DNA from 3 places in the Streptomyces sp. NPDC087844 genome. Region 2 is predicted to be linked to each of the others. Evidence: riboswitches for the same ligand, from Rfam matches in the RefSeq annotation. Region 2 holds a riboswitch; each other region holds the start of a gene.
The links. Region 2 has a riboswitch for cobalamin ahead of ACIOKD_RS07160 (cobalamin biosynthesis protein). Riboswitches for the same ligand answer to the same signal wherever they lie in the genome.
Positions count from the first base shown of each region.

Region 1 (3,266 bases), on a different contig from region 2:
GTCTGGGAGCCGCTCTGGGGCTGCGCTGCATCACCCGGTCCCTGCGCAACGACCGGTCGTGGAAACCGGGCTGGCTCGCGCTGGGGGCGGCGTCGATCGGCTGCGGCATCTGGACGATGCACTTCATCGCCATGATCGGATTCCAGGTCGAGGAAAGCCGTATCCGCTACGACGTCAACCTGACGATTCTCAGCCTCGCGGTGGCGATCGCCGTGGTCGGTCTCGGCGTCCTCGCCGTCGGCTATCGCGGTGCGAACACGACGACCCTGCTGATCGCGGGCACGTTCACCGGCGTCGGGGTCGCGGCCATGCACTACATAGGCATGGCCGCCATTCGTGTGAACGGGGACCTGCGGTACGAGGCCCGTACCGTCGCGCTCTCCGTCCTGATCGCCGTCGTCGCCGCGACCGCCGCGCTCTGGGCGGCGGTCGCGATCCGCGGCTTCCTGACCAGCCTGGCGGCGAGCCTGGTCATGGGCGTCGCGGTGACCGGGATGCACTACACGGGGATGGCGGCCGTCAGTGTGCACCTGCACGGCGCGGCCGGCACACCGGATGCGGGCGACTCGGCCCACTCGCTCCTGCTGCCGATGCTCATCGGCCCGGTCCTCTTCCTGGCGCTCGCGGGAGTCGTGGTGATGTTCGACCCGATGCTCGTGCTCGGGGACGGCGACTGGAACCGGACCGCGTCCCGCCGCCGGACGCCCGCCCCGCGCACGGAACCGCCCGCCTGGTCCGGCTCGGCGTTCGAGGCCCCGCCCAGGACGGACCGGCGCGCGTACGAGCCCGGGGAGCCGGGCCGGCGCAACGGCTGAACAGGGTGGCTGTCCCGGTGTCGCCTGGACGGCCCAAGCGGGTCGGCCGCGCCGGGTCAGCCCAGGCGGGGGATCTCGATCGCCGGGCAGCGGTCCATGACCATGTCGAGGCCGGCCGCGCGGGTGCGCTCGTACGCGGCCTCGTCGATCACGCCGAGCTGGAACCAGACGGCCTTGGCGCCGATGGAGACCGCCTCGTCGGCGACGGGGCCGGCCAGGTCGCTGTTGACGAACACATCGACCACGTCGACCTCGAAGGGGATGTCCGCCAAGGAGGCGTATCCCTTCTCCCCGTGGACCGTCTCGGCCTTCGGGTGGACGGGGATCACGCGCTTGCCGTAGCGCTGGAGCACGTTCGCCACGCCGTAGGCGGCACGCCGCTCGTTGGACGACAGGCCCACGACGGCCCAGGTGTCGCCGCTCTCGGTGAGGATCTTGCGGATCGTTGCCGGGTCGCCGTGCACGGGGGGCCTCCTGCGGGTGGGTGTGTGCCTGCTGCGGCGGACAACAGCGGGCGCGGCCCGGGGATTCCCGAGGTCGCGCGGACGGCCGGAGCGGTGACCCTTGGCGCACCCCGCGCAGGAGGTCGGGGCTGCGGGGGCCATGGGCGGGTGCGGCCCGGTCAGGCCGCTCGCGCGGTTCCCCGCGCCCCTGAAAAGCCGGCGGTTCCCGCGAGCCTGGGACCAGAAGCCGGCAGTTGACCTGAGTGTGGTCACCAGTAGCTCCACGCTGTGGTCCTGGGCGTTGACGGGCGGCGGGAGCCGGGGCCTCCGCCGCACTGCCGCGTGGCTGCGAAAGGTGCCGTGATAGCTTGCCGAAGCCAGTCGAACCCATGTACGTGGGTCAGGGAATCCGGTGGAAATCCGGAGCTGACGCGCAGCGGTGAGGGTGACGGGCGGGGCATCGGCCACTGGATCGGATCAACGGTCCGGGAAGGCGCCTCGTCCGGGTGAACCCGAGTCCGAAGACCTGCTGGCGGCCTCCGCGGTCCCGAGACGGCGGGGGAGCACCGTACGACCGGGCTCCGCGTTCGAGCCCTCGACGTCTGAGGAACTTCCGTGCCCATCGCACGCCCCGCCCGTCCTGCCGCCCTGCTCCTGTCCGGGATCGTCCTGCTGACCGGCTGCGGCGGCGCCGACCCGCCCGCCGACGGCAAGGCCCCCGCGGCGGCCGTCACCCTGGAGAACTGCGGCCGCACCGTCCGCGTGGAGTCCCCGCCGCGAAGGGCCGTCTCCCTCAACCAGGGCACCACCGAGATCCTGTTCTCGCTGGGCCTCGCCGACCGGATGGCCGGCACCGCCACCTGGACCGACCCGGTGATGAAGGGCCTGGAGAAGGCCGACGCGAAGGTCGAGCGGATCGCCGACAACAACCCCTCCTTCGAACGGGTCCTGGACGCCGACCCCGACTTCGTCGCCGCCTCGTTCGTGTCCACGCTCGGCAAGGGGGGCGTCGCCACCCGCGAGCAGTTCGAGAAGCTCGGCGTACCCGCGTACGTCTCGCCCTCCGACTGCGCGGGCAAGGACAACACCGGCGACGGCGACGGCGCCCGCGAGCAGCCCCTCGGCATCGACGCCGTCTACGGCGAGATACGTGACCTGGCCGAGGTGTTCGGCGTGCGGGAGCGGGGCGACAAGCTGGTCGCCGAGCTCCGGCAGCGCATGAAGAAGGCCACTTCGGGCATCGACGCCTCGGACGTCTCCCTCCTGTACTGGTTCGCCAACTCCGAGTCGCCCTACATGGCGGGCTGCTGCGGCGCCCCCGGCATCATCACGCGGGCGTTCGGCGCGAGGAACGTCTTCGACGACACCCACGAGGAATGGCCCCAGATCAACTGGGAGACGGTCGCCGACCGCGACCCCGACGTCCTCGTCATCGGCGATCTGACCCGCAAGTCGCAGACCGCCGAGTCCGCGAAGAGGAAGATCGAGTTCCTGGAGTCCGACCCGGTCACCAAGAACATGACCGCCGTGAGGAAGAAGCGGTACGTCCTGCTCAGCGGGCAGGCCATGAACCCGACCATCCGTACCGTCGAGGGCGTCGAACAAGTGGCCGCCGCCCTTCGGGAGTTCGGGCTCACGGGGTGACCCGCCGGGTGACACGGCCGCGCGTGGGACTGCTCTGCGCGGCCGGCGCGGCACTGCTCGTCGCATCGATCGCCGTCGCCATCACCATCGGCCCGGCGGACATCCGCGTAGCCGACGTCTGGTCCGTGGTCGCGTCCCATCTCGGCTGGGGGAGTACGGAACTGAGCCCCATCCGGGACGGGATCGTCTGGCAGCTGCGACTGCCGCGCACCCTGCTGGCCGCCGTCTGCGGAGCCGGGCTCGCCGTGTGCGGCGCGGTGATGCAGTCCCTGCTGCGCAACCCGCTCGCCGACCCCTTCGTCCTCGGGGTGTCCTCCGGAGCGTCGACCGGCGCGGTCGTCGTGGTCGTCCTCGGCGCAGGCGG
Region 1 is NZ_JBIUVD010000011.1:93,626-96,891, forward strand. It holds gene ACIOKD_RS22315 (MHYT domain-containing protein) at 1-815, shown strand, start outside; gene ACIOKD_RS22320 (CoA-binding protein) at 872-1,279, opposite strand; cobalamin riboswitch at 1,620-1,807, shown strand; gene ACIOKD_RS22325 (ABC transporter substrate-binding protein) at 1,874-2,902, shown strand; gene ACIOKD_RS22330 (FecCD family ABC transporter permease) at 2,911-3,266, shown strand, end outside.
Region 1: it holds a riboswitch for cobalamin, as region 2 does, so the genes downstream of both, ACIOKD_RS22325 (ABC transporter substrate-binding protein) here and ACIOKD_RS07160 (cobalamin biosynthesis protein) in region 2, are expected to answer to the same signal.

Region 2 (3,266 bases):
GTACCGACCCCCGCAGGGACACTCCGAGCCCGTCCTCCTCGTCGATGCCGAGGCCGTGCCGGAAGGGCAGGACGCCGTAGGTGTGCCGCCCGGTGAGCCCGTGCAGCATGTCGATGCCGGGTTCGAGCAGCGAGACGTCCCCGCGGAACTTGTTCACCAGGAACCCGGCGACCAGCTCCTGGTCCTCGCGCGACAGCAGGGCCACCGTCCCGAAGAACGAGGCGAAGACCCCGCCGCGGTCGATGTCCCCCACCACGAGCACGGGCAGCCGCGCGCCCCGCGCGATCCCCATGTTCACGATGTCGGTGCGCCGCAGATTGATCTCGGCGGGACTGCCCGCTCCCTCACAGATCACCGCGTCATACGTGCCCCGCAACTCGGCCAGACAGTCCAGCACGGTTCCGAGCAACGCCTCCTGGCGTCCGCCGTGATAGCCGCGCGCACTCAGCTCGCCGACGGGCTTCCCCATCAGGACGACCTGACTGCTGCGGTCACCGCCCGGCTTGAGCAGGACGGGGTTCATGAGCACGGAGGGCTCCACGCGGGCGGCCTGCGCCTGCATGGCCTGCGCGCGCCCGATCTCCGCGCCCTCGCGCGTCACGAACGAGTTCAGCGACATGTTCTGCGCCTTGAACGGCGCGACCTTGACGCCCCGGCGCACCAGCCACCGGCAGATCCCGGCGGTCACGACGCTCTTGCCCGCGTCGGAGGTCGTACCGGCGACGAGCAGCCCGCCGCCCGGCCTCCCGCCCGGTCCTCCGCCCGGCCTCCCGCCCGTTCCCCCGCTCATGACGTACGCCCTCTCGTGACCCGCGACTTGGTGAGCGACCTGGTGAGCGAGGTGGCGAGCAGCCGCCCGGCGACACTCGCGCCCAGCGCGAGCAGGCCCACGCGCCGCGAGAGCCGGACGGCCCGCTCGATGTCCTCGATGCGCACGGCCTGCCCCGGACCGTTGAGCACGGGCCGGTGCTCGACCCGTCCCGCGTACGAGAGCGTGCCGCCGAGCCGTACTCCGAGCGCACCCGCGAACGAGGCCTCCACGGGCCCGGCGTTGGGACTCGGATGCTTGGCGGCGTCGGCGCGCCAGGCGCGGACGGCCCCTCGCGGATTCCCCCCGGCGACGGCGGCGAGGACCGCGGTCAGCCGTGCCCCGGGCCACCCCACCACGTCGTCGAGGCGGGCGGACGCCCATCCGTACCGCCGGTGACGGGCCGACCTGTGCCCGACCATGGCGTCCAGCGTGTTGACGGCCCGGAACCCGACCAGACCGGGTACGCCCGCGACCGCGCCCCACACCAGGGCGCCCACGACGGCGTCGGAGGTGTTCTCGGCGACCGACTCGACCACCGCGCGGGCGATCCCGTCGGCGTCCAGCGCCTGCGGGTCGCGTCCGCACAGATGCGGCAGCCGCTCACGGGCCACCTCGATGTCCCCGGCGGCCAGCGCCCCGCCGACGGCCCGGGCCTCGCGCCCGAGCGAGGTCCCCCCGACCACGGCCCAGGTGGCGGCCGCGGTCAGGACGACGGAGGCGACGGGGGAGGTACGTACGGAACGCTCGGCGGCCACGGCGAGGGAGACGGCGCCGCCCGCGCACACGGCGGTGTGCAGCGCGCCCCGGCCCCGGTGGTCGCGCCACAGAGCCCGCTCGACGGCTCCCGCGGCCCGGCCGAACGCGGCGACCGGATGTCCCCGGCGGGGATCGCCGAGCAGCAGGTCACCGAGGAGGCCGGCGGCGGCGCCGTACGCGAAGACGCGATCGGCTCGCATCCGTTCAGCCCGCCACTGCACGAGACGAGATCCTCGTACCTGGCCTGGGCACACCGGTCCACAACAGGTGGGCGCGCATGGCGATATGTCCTCACTCAGGGTGTCCACGCCCTGGTTCGACGAGACCGACGGAGAGAGTTCCTGGCTCCCGGGGGGATCGATTCCCCGGTGACAGTGGCGGGACCGCGCCGGATTCGCACCGGCTTCCTCTTCTGCCGACGTACATGGCCTCGGCAGTCCACCACGGTCCGAGAACACCCGTCAACTTGCCGTTGACCTGCGGCGGGAGAGTGTGCTGAGGCCCACACACGGACGCGGGACGGCCCCGCCGACCGTGGGGGTCGACGGGGCCGTCCCGTACAGAACGGACGTGCCGCGAGGGTCAGGCGACGATCAGATAGATCCCGTACGCCACGGCCGCCGCGCAGGCGGCGAAGCAGGCGTACGCGCCGGTGACCGCGAGGGTCGCGGAGCCACCCTGTGCGGCGGCCGACTCGCGCTTGGTGAGGCCGACGATGCCGAGGGTGAAGAGGCCCACGAGGGCGACGGTGGAGATGAGACTGACTCCGAACACGGAGCCGAGGGCTGCCCAGTCGATCTGCATGCGGTTCGTTCCTTACACCGTGGCCGGACGGGCGGGCTCGGCGTCCGGGCCCGGGATGGTGGTCTTGAGGTCGTCGGTCGCCTTCGTGGTCGTGGCGACGGGGCCCGCGGGAGGCGGGGTGACCGCGGCGATCGCGGTGGTCACGACGCCCGCGGGCGCGTGGTCGTCGTTGACGTTGTCGACGGTGACGGGCTGGCGGCGGGACAGCGTCCAGATGACCGCGGAGCCGGCGATCAGCAGCGCGCCGGTGAGGATGATGCCCCAGGTGCCCTGCTGGGTCAGGAACTCGGCGCCCGCGCCGACCAGACCGGCGGCGGGGAGCGTGAGGCCCCAGGCGACGAACATGCGGGTCGCGGTCGACCAGCGGACGACACCGCCCTTGCGGCCCAGGCCCGAACCCATCACGGCGCCGGAGCAGGACTGGGTGGTCGAGAGGGAGAAGCCGAGGTGCGAGGAGGCCAGGATGACCGTCGCGGCGCTGGTCTGGGCGGCGAAGCCCTGCGGCGGCGCGAGATCGGTGAGGCCCCTGCCCATGGTGCGGATGATGCGCCAGCCGCCCAGGTAGGTGCCGAGCGCGATGGCGATACCGGCCGAGACGATGACCCACAGGGGAGGGTTCGAGCCGGGCGCGAGCACGCCGCCGGTGACCAGGGCCAGGGTGATGATGCCCATGGTCTTCTGCGCGTCGTTCGTGCCGTGGGCCAGCGAGACCAGCCCCGCGGAGGTGATCTGACCGGCGCGGTACCCCTTGGAGGTCGCCTTCTCACCGGCCTGCCTGCTGATCCGGTACGTCAGCCGGGTGGCGAGCATCGCGGCGAGTCCGGCCACCACGGGCGCGGCGATCGCCGGGAGGAGGACCTTGGTGATCACGGTCGAGCCGTTCACCGAGGACCAG
Region 2 is NZ_JBIUVD010000003.1:59,974-63,239, reverse strand. It holds gene ACIOKD_RS07165 (cobyric acid synthase) at 1-790, opposite strand, end outside; gene ACIOKD_RS07160 (cobalamin biosynthesis protein) at 787-1,767, opposite strand; cobalamin riboswitch at 1,881-2,017, opposite strand; gene ACIOKD_RS07155 (hypothetical protein) at 2,150-2,371, opposite strand; gene ACIOKD_RS07150 (anion permease) at 2,384-3,266, opposite strand, start outside.

Region 3 (3,266 bases), on a different contig from region 2:
GACCCGCCTCCCCTACCGCGTCGCCGCCGACTTCCACGGCCCCGCGGGACTCGGCGACGAGACACTGCCCGACTCGACCGCGGCGCACCCGGCGGAGTCCTCCGCGCAGACGCTGCTGCGACTCTCCCGGGAGTACGAGGGCGAGCTGACCGTGTGCGCGACGGGCCCCCTCACCAACGTGGCGATCGCGCTCCTGGAGGACCCCGGATTCGCCCAGCGCGTCGGCAAGTTCGTGTTCATGGGCGGCGCGGCACGCGTGCCCGGGAACATCACTCCGGTCGCCGAGTTCAACATGTGGGCCGACCCGGACGCCGCCGAGCTGGTCCTGTCGTCCGGTATCCCGTTCACCATGGTCGACCTGGACGCCTCGCACCGCTGGCTGTTCGGGCCCGCCGACCTCGCGGCCCTGGAGGCGGCGGGTCCCGGCACCGCGCTCGCCGCCCGGCTGCTGCGGGTCTACATGGAGGCGTACCGTCGCAGCGGCGGGGACGGCACCTGTCCGCTGCACGATCCGCTCGCCGTCGGTGTGTGCGCCGACGAGTCGTTCGTGACGCTCGCGGAGGGGGCGGTCATCGTGGAGTCGGCCGCCGAACTCACGCGCGGCCAGACCGTGTTCGTTCCCTCGGCCGCCGGACGTATCTACTATCCCGAGTCGCCCGCCCTGACCGCGCGGGCCCGCCTCACCGGCCGGGTGGCCCTCGGTCCTGGCCCGCGCGACTTCACGAAGGACTTCGTCTCGACCCTGCCCCTGTGGCCGGGTACGGGCTGAGGTCCGTATGACCATCGTGATCCGACGGGCGGAGGCCGGTGAGTACGCGGCCCTGGGCGACATCACCGCGCGGGCCTACCTCGGGGACGGACTGCTCGACTTCGGGGAGAACGACGCGTATCTCGGCGAACTGCGGAACGTGGCGAAGCGCGCCGCCGCCGCCGACGTGCTGGTGGCCGTCGAAGCCGCCGCCGCGGAGGGCTCGGGCCCGCCCCGGCACCGGCTTCGCGGCGGTGTGACCTTCGTGCCGTCCGGCGGGCCCATGGCCGACATCGCGCGTGCGGGCGAGGCCGAGATACGGATGCTGGCGGTCGCGAAGGAGGCCCGCGGCCGGGGCGTGGGGACCTTGCTCGTGCGCGCCTGCGTCGGCCGCGCCCGGGCCACGGCCGGCTGCGGAGCCGTCGTGCTGTCCACCCAGCGCACCATGCACAGCGCCCACCGCGTCTACGAGCGCCTCGGTTTCACCCGCACCCCCGTCCGCGACTGGAACCCCCTCCCGCACCTGGACGACGTCGTGCTCCTCACCTATGAGTTGACGCTCTGACACTCCCCGCTCGACCGTCCGTGGCCGACGCGACACAACATGTGGGGGTGCTTTCGGAACCCGACACAAGATGTATGCTCATGCTCGCTGTCGTCGCAGGGGAATCCGGTGCGAATCCGGAACTGTCCCGCAACGGTGTACTTGTACGTGATATGCCCGCATGCCCAGATGTCGGATTCAGCTGTCAGATGTCCGCATGCCCGAATGTCGCGTAACAGGAGTCAGTCCGAGCACCTGCCGACAGCGCGCCCAGGCCGTCCGGTCCGGGCGCATGACGTCCGGGCCTCGTGGAGTGGGCCGGTGGACGCGGCGTACCGCTGCCCGAAGCGCGTACCCCCGTGTGCCCCGAACCCCCTCCCGCCGAGGCCCCGTGCCGAGCGAGGGAGAGCCCCACGTGACCATCGCGCCAGCCGATCCGGTCTCCGCCACAGCGACAGCGACAGCGACCCGGGATCAGCAGGACAGGGCCGAGGCCGACGGGCCGGGAACCGCGTTGCTGCGGATCCTGACCGACTTCACCGCCGACCTCCCCGGCGCCGACCCCGGCCGGGTCGCCGCCGCCGCCCTGCGCGGCCGGTCCGCCGCCGCGGACGAGCCCGAACTGCGTGAGCTGGCCACGGAGGCGGCGGCCGGCCTCATCTCCGAGGACCCCGTGTACTCGAAGCTGGCCGCCCGCCTGCTGACCGTCACCATCGCCGCGGAGGCCGCCTCGCAGGGCGTGCGCTCCTTCTCCGAGTCGGTCGCCGTCGGCCACCGCGAGGGCCTGATCGCCGACCGCACGGCCGAGTTCGTACGCCACCACGCGGCCCGCCTCGACGCGCTGACCGACGCCGCCTCCGCCGAGGGTGCCGACGACCGCTTCGGCTACTTCGGCCTGCGCACCCTGCACAGCCGGTACCTGCTGCGGCACCCGATCACGCGGTCCGTCATCGAGACGCCCCAGCACTTCATGCTGCGGGTGGCGAGCGGTCTCGCCGAGGACACCGTGCTCGATTCAGAAGCGGGGACCCGCTCCGTCGACGAAGTCGCCTCCCTGTACCGGCTGATGAGCCGCCTCGACTACCTGCCCTCCTCCCCCACGCTCTTCAACTCCGGTACGCGCCACCCGCAGATGTCGTCCTGCTACCTCCTCGACTCCCCGCTGGACGAGCTGGACTCGATCTACGACCGCTACCACCAGGTGGCCCGCCTCTCCAAGCACGCCGGCGGCATCGGCCTCTCGTACTCCCGGATCCGTTCGCGCGGTTCGCTGATCCGCGGTACGAACGGGCACTCGAACGGCATCGTCCCGTTCCTGAAGACCCTCGACGCCTCGGTCGCCGCGGTGAACCAGGGCGGCCGGCGCAAGGGCGCGGCCGCGGTCTACCTGGAGACCTGGCACTCCGACATCGAGGAGTTCCTGGAGCTGCGCGACAACACCGGTGAGGACGCCCGGCGCACGCACAACCTGAACCTCGCGCACTGGATCCCCGACGAGTTCATGCGCCGGGTGAACGAGGACCGCGACTGGTCACTGTTCTCGCCCTCGGACGTGCCCGAGCTGGTCGACCTGTGGGGCGAGGAGTTCGACGCCGCGTACCGGAGGGCGGAGGCCGCCGGGCTCGCCAGGAAGACCATCCCCGCCCGTGAGCTGTACGGCCGCATGATGCGTACCCTCGCGCAGACCGGCAACGGCTGGATGACCTTCAAGGACGCCGCCAACCGCACGGCCAACCAGACGGCGCTGCCCGGCCACACAGTCCACTCCTCGAACCTGTGCACCGAGATCCTGGAGGTCACGGACGACGGGGAGACCGCGGTCTGCAACCTCGGTTCGGTCAACCTCGGCGCCTTCGTGGACGCGGACGCGCAGGACATCGACTGGGAGCGGCTCGACGCGACCGTCCGTACCGCCGTCACCTTCCTCGACCGGGTCGTCGACATCAACTTCTACCCGGCCGAGCAGGCGGGCCG
Region 3 is NZ_JBIUVD010000002.1:673,498-676,763, reverse strand. It holds gene ACIOKD_RS06610 (nucleoside hydrolase) at 1-769, shown strand, start outside; gene ACIOKD_RS06605 (GNAT family N-acetyltransferase) at 777-1,313, shown strand; cobalamin riboswitch at 1,371-1,570, shown strand; gene ACIOKD_RS06600 (ribonucleoside-diphosphate reductase subunit alpha) at 1,708-3,266, shown strand, end outside.
Region 3: it holds a riboswitch for cobalamin, as region 2 does, so the genes downstream of both, ACIOKD_RS06600 (ribonucleoside-diphosphate reductase subunit alpha) here and ACIOKD_RS07160 (cobalamin biosynthesis protein) in region 2, are expected to answer to the same signal.